One region of the Alteromonas macleodii ATCC 27126 genome, then DNA from elsewhere that is predicted to be linked to it. Evidence: predicted binding sites of a transcription regulator. Region 1 holds the regulator's gene; the other holds the start of a gene.
The links. The regulator MetJ, encoded in region 1, represses methionine synthesis genes. The targets are predictions, from matches to a motif close to TAGACGTCTAGACGTCTA.
Positions count from the first base shown of each region.

Region 2: metK (methionine adenosyltransferase) is a predicted target of MetJ. The motif match lies at 3,346-3,363, and genes of this name have one in related genera.

Region 1 is NC_018632.1:4,035,684-4,043,098, reverse strand. It holds gene metF (methylenetetrahydrofolate reductase) at 112-999, opposite strand; gene metJ (met regulon transcriptional regulator MetJ) at 1,161-1,493, shown strand; gene MASE_RS17205 (malic enzyme-like NAD(P)-binding protein) at 1,658-2,893, opposite strand; gene MASE_RS17200 (hypothetical protein) at 3,572-3,889, shown strand; gene rpmE (50S ribosomal protein L31) at 4,095-4,307, opposite strand; gene priA (primosomal protein N') at 4,756-6,945, shown strand; gene MASE_RS17180 (cbb3-type cytochrome oxidase assembly protein) at 7,077-7,415, shown strand, end outside.
Region 2 is NC_018632.1:811,955-819,369, reverse strand. It holds gene epd (erythrose-4-phosphate dehydrogenase) at 1-996, opposite strand, end outside; gene tkt (transketolase) at 1,015-3,006, opposite strand; gene metK (methionine adenosyltransferase) at 3,434-4,579, shown strand; gene MASE_RS03530 (hypothetical protein) at 4,819-5,289, shown strand; gene MASE_RS03525 (3'-5' exonuclease) at 5,378-5,875, opposite strand; gene MASE_RS03520 (ABC transporter substrate-binding protein) at 6,212-7,390, shown strand; gene MASE_RS03515 (ATP-binding protein) at 7,387-7,415, shown strand, end outside.

The DNA of each region.
Region 1 (7,415 bases):
GCCTTGGTGGCAAAGTTTAATGCAGGCTTTATACAACAAAGGCGCATTGACTGCGCCTTTTGTGGAGTGCTTCGTTAAAAAACGCAAGCACGGTCCTGATTGTCGTATGTATTAAGCGCCTGAACGCACGCCGAGCATGTGGCAGATGGCGTAGCTTAATTCACTACGGTTCAACGTATAGAAATGGAAGTGTTTTACCCCTTCTTTAGCGAGTACTTTAACTTGGTCCATAGCAATGTTAGCGCCTATAAGATTACGGGTAGCTTGGTCGTCGGCATCAAGGCCGTCGAACATTTTGTGTAACCATCCCGGCACATGAACATTTGTGAACCCCGCAAATTTCACCAGTGTTTGGTAGTTGGTTACCGGCAAAATACCCGGAACGATATCTAAGTCGACACCCGCTGCGGCTGCACGGTCTCTAAATCGAAGGTACACACTCGTATCGAAAAAGAACTGGGTTATCGCTTCTGTGGCACCTGCTTCTGCTTTGCGCTTAAGGTTTAGTAAATCAAACTGCGCATTTGGTGCTTCAGGGTGCTTCTCTGGATAGGCAGCAACAGAAATATCAAAATCGGCAACGTCTTTTAGCAAGGCAACAAGATCAGAGGCATACATCTCTGTCTTTTCTACTCCTGGCGGTAAATCGCCACGAAGCGCAACAATACGGCGAATACCTGAGTCCCAGTAGTCTTTTGCAATTTGCTTAAGCTCATCACGGCTAGCATCAACACAGGTCAAGTGAGGAACCGCCGCGACACCGGTTTGCTGCTGAATGCGTTTTACAACGTCGTGGGTTCTGTCACGCTCACCGCTATTCGCGCCGTAGGTTACCGACATGTAGCTTGGCTTTAGTGGCGCTAGACGTTCAACTGACTTCCACAGGGTCTGTTCCATGGCTTCCGTTTTAGGCGGAAAGAATTCAAAAGATACATCAATATCACGCAGTTCCGACAGGGACTGGTTTAATGCATCGATACCTTGTGCGTAAGAAACCATGGCTTTTTCTCTCAAAAATGTATTCTTATAGACGTTTAGACGTCTAAATTAAAGAATATATGTCTAGACGTCAAGAGGTTTACACTGCTCAATTGACCTTTTCGTGAACTTGTTTAGAATTTCTCTTCATAACATAAAAAAGAGTAGACCGAGTTAGTACAATGGCAGAATGGAACGGTAAATATATTCACCCCTACGCAGAGCATGGCAAGAAGAGCGAACAGGTAAAGAAAGTCACTGTCTCTATACCTATTAATGTGCTTAAGGCGCTTACTGATGAGCGTACTCGCCGCCAAATCAATAATTTGCGTCACGCCACTAATTCAGAACTGTTGTGTGAAGCATTTTTGCATGCGTTTACCGGTCAACCATTGCCTAACGATGATGACCTGCGCAAAGACAATCCTAATCGCGTACCGGCTGAAGCAAGACGCATTATGGAAGAAATGGGCATTGATCCAAGCTTCGAAAACGATGTGTCGGAAGACGACTGATATTTGGTATTAAAGAGAAACGGCGCTTTGTTATAAGTTATTGCTAGTTGATAACCTACAACACGGCGCCGTTTTTTATGTACTTGTATTCTCGAAGCGCACTTTTTAGCAAATAAAGGTTGAGCACTAGCCCCTCCATTTTTTTTGCCTTATGCGCCAGAATTTTATTCTTCTGGGCTTTCAGGCACGCGTGCAACGCCAGATTCAATCGCAGCCTTAGATACGGCGGTAGCAATACGCTCGCATAAACGCGGATCCATAGGTTTAGGAATAATGTATTCCTTACCAAATGTCAGACTAGTACTCTTACTGGCAGCTAGTACTTCTTCTGGTACAGGCTCTTTCGTAATAGCACGAAGGGCTTCTACTGCTGCTACTTTCATTTCATCGTTGATGGCCGTTGCACGAACATCTAGCGCGCCACGGAAAATAAACGGGAAGCACAGTACGTTATTTACTTGGTTAGGGTAGTCCGAACGTCCAGTGGCCATAATAAGATCTTTACGTACTTCGTGAGCAAGTTCAGGCTTTATCTCAGGGTCTGGGTTAGAACATGCAAATACAATTGGGTTTTCAGCCATCAAGGCCAGTGTTTCTGGTGGTAAAACATCCGGTCCAGACACACCAACAAAAATATCCGCACCTTCCATTACATCTTCAAGCGTACGCTTGTCAGTATTGTTAGCAAATAGCTTTTTATGCTCAGTTAAGTCTTCGCGACGAGTATGGATAACGCCTTTTCTGTCTAGCATATAAATACGTTCGCGCTGGGCACCACACTTAATAAGCAGTTCCATACAAGCGACCGCTGCTGCACCGGCACCCATACACACAATTTTAGCGCTCTCTATGCTTTTACCCTGAATTTCCAGAGCATTAAGCATGCCCGCTGCAGTTACAATAGCGGTACCGTGCTGATCATCATGGAATACCGGAATTTTACAGCGCTTAATTAGCTCTTGTTCAATCTCAAAGCATTCAGGCGCTTTAATGTCTTCTAAGTTAATGCCGCCAAATGTGTCAGCGATATTCGCTACCGTATTAATGAACTCTTCGGTTGTACGATGCTTCACCTCAATGTCAATGGCATCCAGGCCAGCAAAGCGTTTAAACAGAAGGGCTTTACCTTCCATAACAGGTTTCGATGCCAGTGGGCCTAGGTTACCCAGCCCTAAAATCGCGGTTCCGTTACTGATAACGGCAACCAGGTTTCCTTTACCCGTGTACTTATAGGCGTTATCTGCATCTTCGGCAATTTCTCTGACCGGCTCGGCAACGCCTGGGCTATAGGCAAGAGCAAGGTCATCGACGCTGTCGGCTGGTTTAGATAACTCTACGCGGATTTTTCCAGGTGTGGGTTTGGCGTGATAGTCGAGTGCGCGTTGTCTAAAATCTGACATGTAAAAAGGTATCCTTAGATGTAGGGTTCATCGGTGTTTTCGTTCACGCTCTGTAGCTATTTTATTGTCGTTATAGTTATAGGTAGATAAACGTAAGCGCGTTACAACCAAGTAATGACAAAGTGATTATAAATAGTTGTTAGCACTAGGGCTTGTTGATCTTTGTTTTACAGCAATCATCAATAGGCCCCAAGGTGGCATGTGGAAAAGCAGACTAGGCGTTAACCTTTACTGATTTTGCTCACATACCTTAATGGATACAAGCCTCTGGTTTATGTACCCAAAAGCGCCACAAGTCTTGAAAGTCATGCATTATTCACAGAATTAATGCTCAGTATCAAAGTGCCGATCACAACTCTAACACAGCCAATCACTGTGTACATATCTGATCAGAATTCTCATATACCAATGTAGGTTAGGCATACTAATTAGACCAGTAAAATGGGGCTATAATTGCCATTCATGCTATTTATTTTGACTTGTTATAACATTCTGTAGGTCTATTGTGTGGAGGGGGAAAATAAAGCTATCAAAGGGATCTACGTTCTCATAAATGCATTGGACAGAAACCCAAATCAGGAAAATAGAACGCAGGGAGACACCTCGTTAATTCTCCATCCAATATTTCTGATAAAATCCTGTGAAAGCCCACTCAAAATTCGCGCTGAAGGCGAGGATATGACAGAAAGAAAACTAATAACCGTGCTAACCGATGTGTGTGAAAGCGTAAAATCTACCAATAATGGATTTGTTTGGCTAACTCACGTAGGACATTGGAGAGCGCCGCAAGTGATTGCCGTGTTTAATACTGAGCAGGAGAAGCAGCGGGCGTTAACTAATGGTTGGGATATAGACTTCATAAACCAAGTGAATATTGCTTTGGCGTCAATTAAGTCAGCACCCGTTGGTATTTATTTTGATAGCGAAGAAGAGTGTAAGAAAGTGAGTGGCGGCAATTGGGATAGGCATTTATCTAATGTTAAAAACCTTCACTGAGTTCAGGTTACGCTGGATGTTGTAAATTAAGCTAAAAACGTTTTCAGAAAGGCGAGTTGCAGGGCTTGTTACACTGGCTAGGTACAGGCCTGACGTAGGATAACGGCGGTAAAGCGCTGTTTGGCACACCTTGTTTGTGTGAAGCGTGAATTTTAAGCAATAAAAAAGCGCCATAAAGGCGCTTTTTTTGAACTCGATATCAGGCTTACTTTTTGCCCAATGCACCGAAACGCTTCTTGAAGCGATCAACACGACCACCAGTGTCAACGTTACGTTGCTTACCAGTGTAGAATGGGTGACATGAAGAACATACGTCTAGGTTGATGTCTTTACCAAGCGTAGAACGAATGTTCATTACGTTACCACATGAGCAAGTTGCTGTGATTTCTTCGTATTTTGGGTGGATATCTTGTTTCATTGGGTTACCTCACATAATAAGGCCGTATCGCTATACAACCCGAAGTCGCACACCATACGTTACTTAATTCAAATGATAAGTCGTTCAAAGAACAGCCTATCGCAAAAGAGCGGCGCATAATAAAGGATGGCAGGGCCTTGATCAAGCGGTTTTTGGCCAAATGCTAAACAAGAGAGCTAGACAAGGTAGCCGTATAAAAAGATAGCCTTATAAAAAGGCCAAACAAAAAACATTCCTTTTATGCTTACCTGTAAAGTATGTTTAAATATTTGTCTTTCAAGGCTGGGCCAGATGCTCTAGTGGCAAAATGTGTAGCTAGCTGTTAGCAGCTCAACTTGCTGTAACGTATAGGTCTGCAAGAAGCCTCAGTATAATTAGTTTCAACATAAGAAGCTTAGTAAGCGCATTACGCGCTGTAACAATCGTCAAATAAGGTAGATCCTTCGCAATGGCCTTTATCCAAGTTGCCGTGCCAGTGCCACTGCGCCAACTTTTCACGTATACCCACGATAACGCACTAAGTGCGGGTGTAAGAGTGGTTGTGCCTTTCGGTCCGCGCAAACTTGTGGGCGTAGTTGTTGAAACCCTACACAAACCTGAAAGCGACATTGAAAACTCCAACAAGCTAAAAGCTATTGAGTCGGTACTGGACGATAGCCCTATTATAGATGGGGTGTTGTTGAAAATGGCCCAATGGCTGTGGCAGTACTATCATCATGCGCCGGGTGAAGTGTTGCACGCCATGCTGCCTGTATTATTGCGCAAAGGCGAGTCAGCAGCGCCAACACCTCAAGACATGTTAATGCTTACCGAAGAAGGTAAGCAAACGACTGCAGACACGTTATCGCGGGCGCCTAAACAACAAGCCTGTTTTACTGCAATGGCTGGTGGTGCATTATTAGCGTCCCAAGCGCGCAAGCAGTATGGCGCACCTGCGGTCAAAGCGCTCGTCGAAAAGTCATTGATAAGCATTGAAGAAGTCGCGCCTGAATTTAAGTCAGGCAGTTGGCTTGCCTCGTTATCGGTGTCTGAAAAGCCAATTCCAGATACTGAGCAGTCGGTTGCCATTGCCGCGCTAAACCGTCAGCAGGGCAATTTCGCTGTAAGTTTGCTTGAAGGGGTTACCGGTAGCGGTAAAACGGAAGTGTACCTTCAAGCCATCGAACCCTTACTGCGCGACGGAAAACAAGTGCTTATACTTGTGCCAGAAATTGGGCTTACGCCGCAAACGGTGTCACGCTTTGAAAAGCGCTTTGGTATTGCAGTGGGCGTTTTACACTCTCAGCTTTCTGATAAAGAACGGCTACAGGTGTGGCAGCGAGCAAAAGCAGGTGAACTCGGGATAATCATCGGTACCCGTTCAGCTATTTTCACTCCGCTGCACAACCCCGGCATGCTGATTGTGGATGAAGAGCACGACGAGTCTTTTAAACAACAAGATGGACTTCGCTATCACGCCCGTGACCTAGCAGCTATGCGGGCTAAGCAGCACAATATTCCTCTTTTATTAGGCAGCGCCACGCCCGCACTCGAAACACTTAATAATGCGCTAAGCGGTCGCTATGCCCATTTGCAGTTAACTAAGCGAGCGGGAGGTGCGAAAAGCACGCATCAGCATGTGTTGGACGCGCGTGACCAACCCATTCACTACGGTATTTCGCAAGGCTTGCTAACAATAATGCGCCAGCATATCAACGCGGGAAATCAGGTATTGGTGTTTGTGAATCGCAGAGGCTATGCGCCAGCGCTGCTTTGCCATCACTGCGGCGAAACCGTCATGTGTAAGCGTTGTGACCGTCCTTATACTGTGCATAAAGCGCAGAACCGTTTACAGTGTCATCACTGCGGCGGTATGCGCTCAATGCCATCAAACTGCGAAGCGTGCCATCACAATGAATTAGTTACGGCGGGTACGGGAACAGAGCAAGTTGAGCAAGGGCTTGCAAGTTTATTTCCCGGTGTTAAACAGGTACGAATAGACAGTGATACCGTGCGGGGCAAAGATAAACTGCACCAAACACTGGATGCAATAAACCGCCAAGAGTACCAGCTTCTGGTAGGTACCCAAATACTATCAAAAGGTCACCATTTTCCGCATGTAACCTTGGTGGCGGTGCTAGATTGTGATGGTGCACTTTTTAGTGCCGATTTTAGAGCACCAGAAAAGCTCGCTCAGCTTGTAACTCAGCTTGCTGGAAGAGCAGGGCGCGCCAGTAAACCTGGTGAGATGTGGCTTCAAACACACAACCCTCATCACCCTTTGCTACAAGATTTAGTGCACAATGGCTATGGGCATTTCGCCAGACACGCTTTAATGGAGCGAAAAGCGGCAGGGCTTCCCCCATTTATTAGCCAGTTTGTCATTCGCGCAGAAGCGACCGACAGCAGTTTGGCCTATCGCTTTTTACAAGACAGTAAGCAAGTATTTCTCCAGCAGCATGCCATTGAGCTAAATGGCCCGTTTCCTTGTTTGATTGAAAAGCGGCAAGGCAGGTTTCGGTTTATGCTGGTATGCAGCCATGAAAAGCGTGCGCCGCTTCACAATGCGCTGCGTTTGGCGCTGCCATTTTTACAGGCGTTGCCACAGGCAATGAAGGTAAGGTGGTCGATAGATATTGATCCTACCGATTTCAGTTAGCTTGTTGGGTAGCAATACGTTAAAATTTCTGCAGGATTGAAGTGCAGGAAAGCTGCTTCTTCATAAAGATTTGGTATATGACGTTTTCTTACGCATACAAACAACGATAACAAGTAGGAATATTGCCGACTATGGCTCAACGCGATTATGTCTCTCGTGGACGCTCTCCTCAAAAAAAGAAGCCTGCTGGTAAAGGTAGAAAACCGGCCAGAAGCGCTCAATCAAATGCGCAATCTAACGCCCCGGTTTCTGGAAAACTTCCTATTGTGCGCCTTGTTGGCGTATTCGCATTGGTGATTGGCTTTGGTGCATTTTTGTGGTCAATAAAAGACAATGTAGAAGACGACGTGGATACACAAGCTTCACGACCTGTGGCTCCTACAGAAGAGACGTTACCTGAGCTTCCTGAAGAAGAATGGGAGTACATTAAGACCCTTCCAGGATATGAAGTAGAAGTTGAGGTCAAAGAG
Region 2 (7,415 bases), 1.4 Mb from region 1:
CATCACTTTTGCGGTATCGAGCATACGGTTTGCAAAACCCCATTCGTTGTCACACCACACCAGTGTTTTAACCAGTTGTTTGTGACTGACTCTTGTTTGTGTGCCATCTACAATACACGAGTGAGGGTCGTGATTGAAATCTACCGACACCAAAGGCTCTTCGGTGTAGTCCAAAATACCCTGTAAACGCCCCGCTTTTGCATTGCGAAGGGCTTGGTTCACTTGCTCAATCGTTACCTTAGATTGAAGCGTTACACTTAAATCCATGGCAGTAACATTGATAGTTGGCACTCGAACCGCAATGGCTTCGAATTTTCCCGCAAACTTAGGCAGAATGCGCTCTATACCGGCAGCAAGTCGGGTATCAACGGGAATAATCGACTGACTTGCAGCACGGGTTCTGCGCAAATCTTCGTGATAGGCGTCGATAACTTGCTGGTCGTGCATAGACGCGTGAATGGTTGTGATCGTACCACTTTCAACACCGAACGCAGCGTCTAGCGCTTGGATAACAGGAACAATGCAGTTTGTGGTGCAAGAGCCATTGGAGACTAATTTTTGTTCACTGGTCAACGTGTCTTCATTGGTTCCGAAAATGACCGTATTGTCTAAATCTGGTGACCCGGGTGACGAGAAAAGCACTTTGCCAGCGCCGGCATCTAAATGTGCTTGCCCCGATGCTCTGTCATCAAACTTGCCCGTACACTCAAGCACAATATCAACGCCCAAGTCTTTCCAGGGTAGGTCTTTAATATCGCTTATCGCGAGCAGTGTAATATCGTCGCCTGCGACATTTAGCGTGTTATTTTCTAAGGCCACATCAAAACGGAACCGCCCGTGGGCGGTATCGTATTTAAGTAAATGTGCTATGCCTTCGGGTTTAGCAATGTCGTTAATGGCCACCACGTTAAATTCGTTGTTGCGCCCACTTTCATACAGCGCGCGCAACACGTTACGACCAATACGACCAAACCCATTTATGGCAATATTTACCATAGGCTTATCTATTACCTCTTACAGAGACAGTGCAGCCTCTACTACAGCGTCAGTGGTAATGTTGAAGTGATTAAACAGGTCGCCAGCAGGTGCAGATTCACCAAAGGTGTCCATGCCTACGATAGCGCCATTAAAGCCAACGTACTTGTACCAGCTGTCTTTAGACAAGGCTTCAACCGCTACGCGTTTAACTACGCTAGAAGGCAGTACGCTTTCACGGTAATCAGCAGACTGACGGTCGAATACGTCAGTTGATGGCATAGACACTACGCGAACGGCTTTGCCTTGCTCGGTTAGTTTCGCTGCGGCTTCAACGGCTAGCTGAACCTCAGAACCGGTACCGATAAGAATAAGCTCTGGCGTACCTTCACAGTCTTTAAGTACGTAACCGCCTTTGGCAATGTTAGCCACTTGGTCAGCCGTTCGCTCTTGCTGCGCTAAGCCTTGACGTGTGAAGATCAGCGTTGTTGGGCCGTCAGTGCGCTCAATAGCAGACTTCCACGACACAGCAGACTCAACCTGATCACAAGGACGCCAGTTATCAAGGTTAGGCGTTGCTCGTAGCGCTACCACCTGCTCTACTGGCTGGTGAGTTGGGCCGTCTTCACCTAGACCAATTGAATCGTGGGTGTAAACGAAAATTGCAGGCTGCTTCATTAGCGCTGCCATACGTACCGCGTTGCGTGCATATTCCATAAACATTAGGAAGGTTGCACCGTATGCCTTAAAGCCACCGTGAAGGGCAATACCATTCATCATGGCAGACATACCAAATTCACGTACACCGTAATAAATGTAGTTACCTGACGCATCGTTCGCTTCAACGCCTTTGCTGCCTTCCCAAATAGTAAGGTTAGAACCTGCAAGGTCAGCAGAGCCGCCTAATAGTTCAGGAAGTAGCGGACCAAACGCATTCAGTGCATTTTGTGACGCTTTACGTGACGCGATATTTTGTGGGTTAGCTTGAAGTTCAGCAATGATAGCGTCTGCTTTGTCGCTGAAATCTGCTGGCAGTTCGCCATTTACACGGCGTTTGAATTCTGCTGCAAGCTCTGGGTAGGCGGCTTCGTATGCTGCGAAAGCGTCATTCCACGCGCTTTCCGCTTTTGAGCCTTTCTCTTTTCCATCCCAACCCGCGTAAATATCGTCAGGAATTTCGAACGCGCCATGGCTCCAGCCAAGCTTCTCGCGAGTAGCGACAATTTCATCTTCACCTAGTGGTGCACCGTGACAAGACTCGGTACCTTCTTTATTAGGCGAACCGAAACCAATGGTGGTTTTACAACAAATAAGCGTAGGCTGCGCAGTATTCGCCTGTGCCTTTTCAATGGCGGCTTTCACTTGCTCTGCATCGTGACCGTCAACGCCATCGATCACTTCCCAACCGTAGCTCTTAAAGCGTGCAGGTGTATCGTCGGTGAACCAACCTTCCACTTCACCATCAATTGAAATGCCGTTGTCATCCCAAAACGCGATAAGCTTACCAAGGCCTAGTGTACCGGCTAATGAACATGTCTCGTGTGAGATACCTTCCATTAAGCAGCCGTCGCCTAGGAATGCGTAGGTGTGGTGGTCAACAATAGTGTGACCATCTTTGTTGAATTGTGCCGCTAGCACTTTCTCGGCAAGCGCCATACCCACAGCATTACTGATACCTTGGCCTAATGGGCCAGTAGTCGTTTCAACACCTGGCGCATAACCGTACTCTGGGTGACCTGGCGTCTTTGAATGCAATTGGCGGAAGTTCTTTAACTCTTCAATTGGCAGTTCGTAGCCTGAAAGGTGAAGAAGAGAGTACAACAGCATCGAGCCGTGACCATTTGAAAGCACAAAGCGATCGCGGTTAGCCCAAGATGGGTTTGCAGGGTTGTGTGATAAGAAATCACCCCATAGTACCTGTGCGATATCAGCCATCCCCATTGGGGCACCTGGGTGACCAGATTTAGCTTGTTGAACGGCATCCATGCTTAATGCACGGATTGCATTGGCGAGTTCACGACGAGAGGGCATGTTGTCTCCTGATTTATTTTGTATCTTTTGTTTCGTATCTTAGCGGGCTAGGCAAGCTAGACGAGCGTAGAGGTAAGGCGTTCGCTCTACTTCTTTATACGAATGAATGTGGCGTTATTCTTACCTATGCCACCTTTCAGTTCAATGGGTTTTCATTGCCAATAGCGAAAGTCATAGTAAAAAATGGTCCATACCCTGACCATCACGTATTCCCATTACAGCAAAAACAGTTATATCTGACGCCTAGTTTTACAAATACATCATTAACTTCGACAATTACGACCTGAATAACCCTATAAGTGATCGGGTTGTGTCAACTATTCGTAACGAAGAGACTTTTAGACGTCTAGAAGTAAAGACTGGTATTTATAACTTGTTTTAGTACAATATACGACTATTTTGATAATTTAACGCTTACGGAGCATTTATGGCCACGCATTTATTCACATCCGAGTCAGTGTCTGAAGGACATCCGGACAAAATTGCTGATCAGATCTCAGATGCGGTTCTTGACGCTATTTTAGAACAAGATCCTCGCGCTCGGGTGGCCTGCGAAACGTATGTAAAAACCGGTATGGTTTTAGTGGGTGGTGAAGTAACTACCTCTGCATGGGTAGATATTGAAGAGCTTACCCGAAAAACAGTTAAAGAAATTGGCTACACGCACTCAGATATGGGCTTCGACGCTGATTCATGTGCGGTATTAAATGCTATTGGCAAACAGTCACCTGACATCAATCAAGGTGTTGATCGCGCAAGCCTTGAAGAACAAGGTGCGGGTGACCAAGGTCTAATGTTTGGCTACGCTAGCGACGAAACTGACGTACTAATGCCTGCGCCAATCACGTACTCTCACCGCCTTGTTCAAAAACAAGCCGAAGTGCGTAAATCTGGTAAGCTAGACTGGTTACGCCCAGATGCGAAAAGCCAAATTACTTTCAAATATGAAAACGACAAGCCTGTTGGCATCGACGCGGTTGTGCTTTCAACCCAGCACTGCGATTCAGTAAGCACTGAAACAGTTCGCGAAGCGGTAATGGAAGAAATTATTAAGCCAGTGCTGCCTAGTGAATGGATTGATGGAAATACACGCTTTCACATTAACCCAACGGGACGATTCGTTATCGGTGGTCCAATGGGCGACTGTGGCTTAACAGGTCGTAAAATCATTGTTGATACTTACGGTGGTATGGCCCGTCACGGTGGTGGCGCGTTCTCTGGTAAAGATCCATCAAAAGTAGACCGCAGTGCAGCATACGCGGGTCGTTACGTTGCTAAGAACATTGTTGCAGCAGGACTTGCTAAGCGTTGCGAAATCCAAGTGTCTTATGCAATCGGTGTGGCAGAGCCAACGTCTATCAGCATCGATACCTTCGGTACAGGTGTGGTAGATGAGAAAACATTAGTGGCACTGGTCCGTGAACATTTCGACCTACGCCCGTATGGACTTATTCAAATGCTAGACCTTGAGCGCCCTATTTATCGCCCAACGGCTGCGTACGGTCACTTTGGTCGTGACGAATTCCCATGGGAAGCAACAGATAAAGCAGAAGCGTTAAAAGCATCGATTTAATTCGATAACCAAATAACGCTTTTAAATACGCCGCTCAGTTTTTATAACGCTTTGCAAAAAAGTGTTGGTATAAACTAGCGGCGTTTTTATTTGGCTCGCAAAATCAACGAAACAAATAAAAAACAGCAAAGAATATTTTCATCATCTATTTTTTGCAGCTATGCTTAAATAACGAACACACTATCGCTTGTAGTTTCTGGTTGTTTACAAGCCATGATAACAACAACTTGGGCTCTTCCATGAATGTGGTTACTGGAATTCTTCTGGCACTTACTTTGGCTGCGTCTATGGCGGCTTCCCCCGTGCTCGCGGAAATAAATGCTCCCCACTACAGTCCTATCCAATTCAAAAGCAAAAAAATAGCGCGGTGGCAGCTAAATAGTATGTACCGCATTCAATCTACAACCGAAACTTATCTATACGACAACAGTTATACCTACCCAGCGGGGTCACAAGGTATGTTTAGCGCCAGCCGGCGGTTTAACACTTGGGTTCCGCAAAAGGTCTATGCAACGTACAAAACCAACAATACCGCCTTTCAGCATTACGCAGAGTGGCTTTATTTACCTCATGATGTAGGTACTTTTACTCGGTTGGGCTGGCTGCTTGGCAAAAGCGAGGGTTTAAACATGGCGGTAGAACTTGAACATAGGCAAGTTGGGGAAGAAGAGAATATGGCTCTCTCATTGGGCGTCAATTACTTGTTTTAAGTCATCCTTGTTTTAGGTCACCGCTACATTGCATTCACAGTGCGCTTTTAGTATTACACCCCATCATAAAGACGAAACGTAGTTGCCGTTATGCCAATGATAAGGTTTTTGCGTAAGTCTGTTGAATTACCATCGCGTCGGAACTCGCTCTATGACGCTTAACATCAAGTTGGCTCGCAAGGCGGCTTTTCACCTCATGCCATTGATTCATTTGTGCTTCAGACAAAATATATTCCAATGCTCTACACGTGAAAGACATTTCTACCTGCGCTGCGGCGTAGAGCTTAATTAGCCACGGGTTATCAACGACCCAACCGTCACTGTAAACAACCGTATTGCCAAGGAAGTTATTTAACTCAACACAGACTTTTCGAGGCTCTTCTCCTCGAGTTTGCAGCATCTGCTGCGTTATGCCGTGCAGTGACTCCGCTTTTCGATCCCAGTGAACCCACGAGTCAAAAGGCCGAAGTAGCTTACACCACTTTGCACCATCATAGCGCACGATACCTATCTCAATAGGGTAACTCGCTGCGCCAAATCCACTTGCTTCAATGTCTATTATTGTTGGCAGGGTATTCTTTCGCACTCACGCTCCAAACCGCTGTTTATCCTTGCTTGCAACATACGCAAACCATTTTTATCAGGCGGTTTTACTGCTACCTCGTCACCAGAGGAACAACTAAACAACGTCGAGCACTGTTTAGCAAATGTACAACCACTCTTCTCGAAATATAAGCTAATAGTAGAATCGTGCCACAATTAATGCGCACTCGTTTAGTACACCAACCCGTCGCCAGCGCTCAAAAATCTCGTAAAAGCTCTCAAAAAAGCATCAAACTTATACTAAAGGATAAGACGTTTACGCTAAAAGACTGAGCACATTGCTATACACTTTTAAGGTTAACATTTAGGTAGCCTATTCATGCGTGCACTTTCTATCTTTCTCTCGCTGGCTTGCGTCTTTTCAATTTTTACTGCAAGTAAAGCATTAAGTTCAACGGAACCTCTGGTGATTGGTATTGATGCCGATCTTTCAGCGGTAGCTGTTGAAGGTGGCATCGCTATTACAAGAGGGGTCGAGCTTGCCGTCGACGAAATAAATGCCGCTGGTGGGATTCTAGGTCGTCAAATAAAAGTTATTGCGAAAGACCATCGCGGCAACCCAGCTCGAGGTGTATATAACATTGAGCAATTTTCCCAAACTCCCAATTTACTTGCGGTAGTAGGCGGCGTTCATACACCTGTAGTTCTCGCTGAAGTCGACCCAATACACGAAAAAAACATTTTGATGTTGGTTCCTTGGGCAGCGGGGACGCCTATTATCGACAACGGGCACTCACCGAATAACATATTTCGCGTGTCGGTACGCGACGCTGAAGCAGCGTCAGTCCTAATTAATCACGTCAAATATATGGGGCTTTCAAATATTGCGTTAGTACTGGAAAGAACAGGATGGGGACGCTCAAACCTTGAATCATTAACACAAGCTGCAAGTAATAATGATATTGATATAACAGCAACCCATTGGATAAATTGGCAGCAGAAAGACTTTTCTGAGGATATCGCGGCAATAAAAAGCGCGAAAGCGGAAGCGATCATTCTTGTCACTAACGTTCCTGAAGGTGTTGTGGTACTCGATGAGATGGCAAAACAAGGCATCGCCTCTCTCCCAGTTGTGTCGCATTGGGGAGTCGCGTCGGGTCAGTTCGCCTCTTTACTTGCAAAGCCCATCGCTAACTACAATGTGTCAGTACTTCAAACCTTCCACTTCAACCACCAGAAAAATACCAAGGCAAAAAGCTTGTTAGAAGCCTATTATAATAAGTATGGCTTGGTGGATGCGACTGCGATTGGTGGTGTGACAGGTTTGGCTCATGCTTATGATTTAACTCATTTAATCGCGGCAGCTGCCGCGAAAGCTGGTAGTATAGAAGTAGACGCATTACGCGGTGCGCTAGAGTCTCTTCAAAATGTGCAAGGTGCAGTGAAGCACTACACAGCTCCATTTTCAGAGGACAGACACGATGCACTCTGGGCAAAGGATTATTTTATGACTACGTTTAACGAAAAAGGTCACTTGGTAACAACGGGCGTGCAATGATGCAGCAGCCCCCAAGGTTACGCTC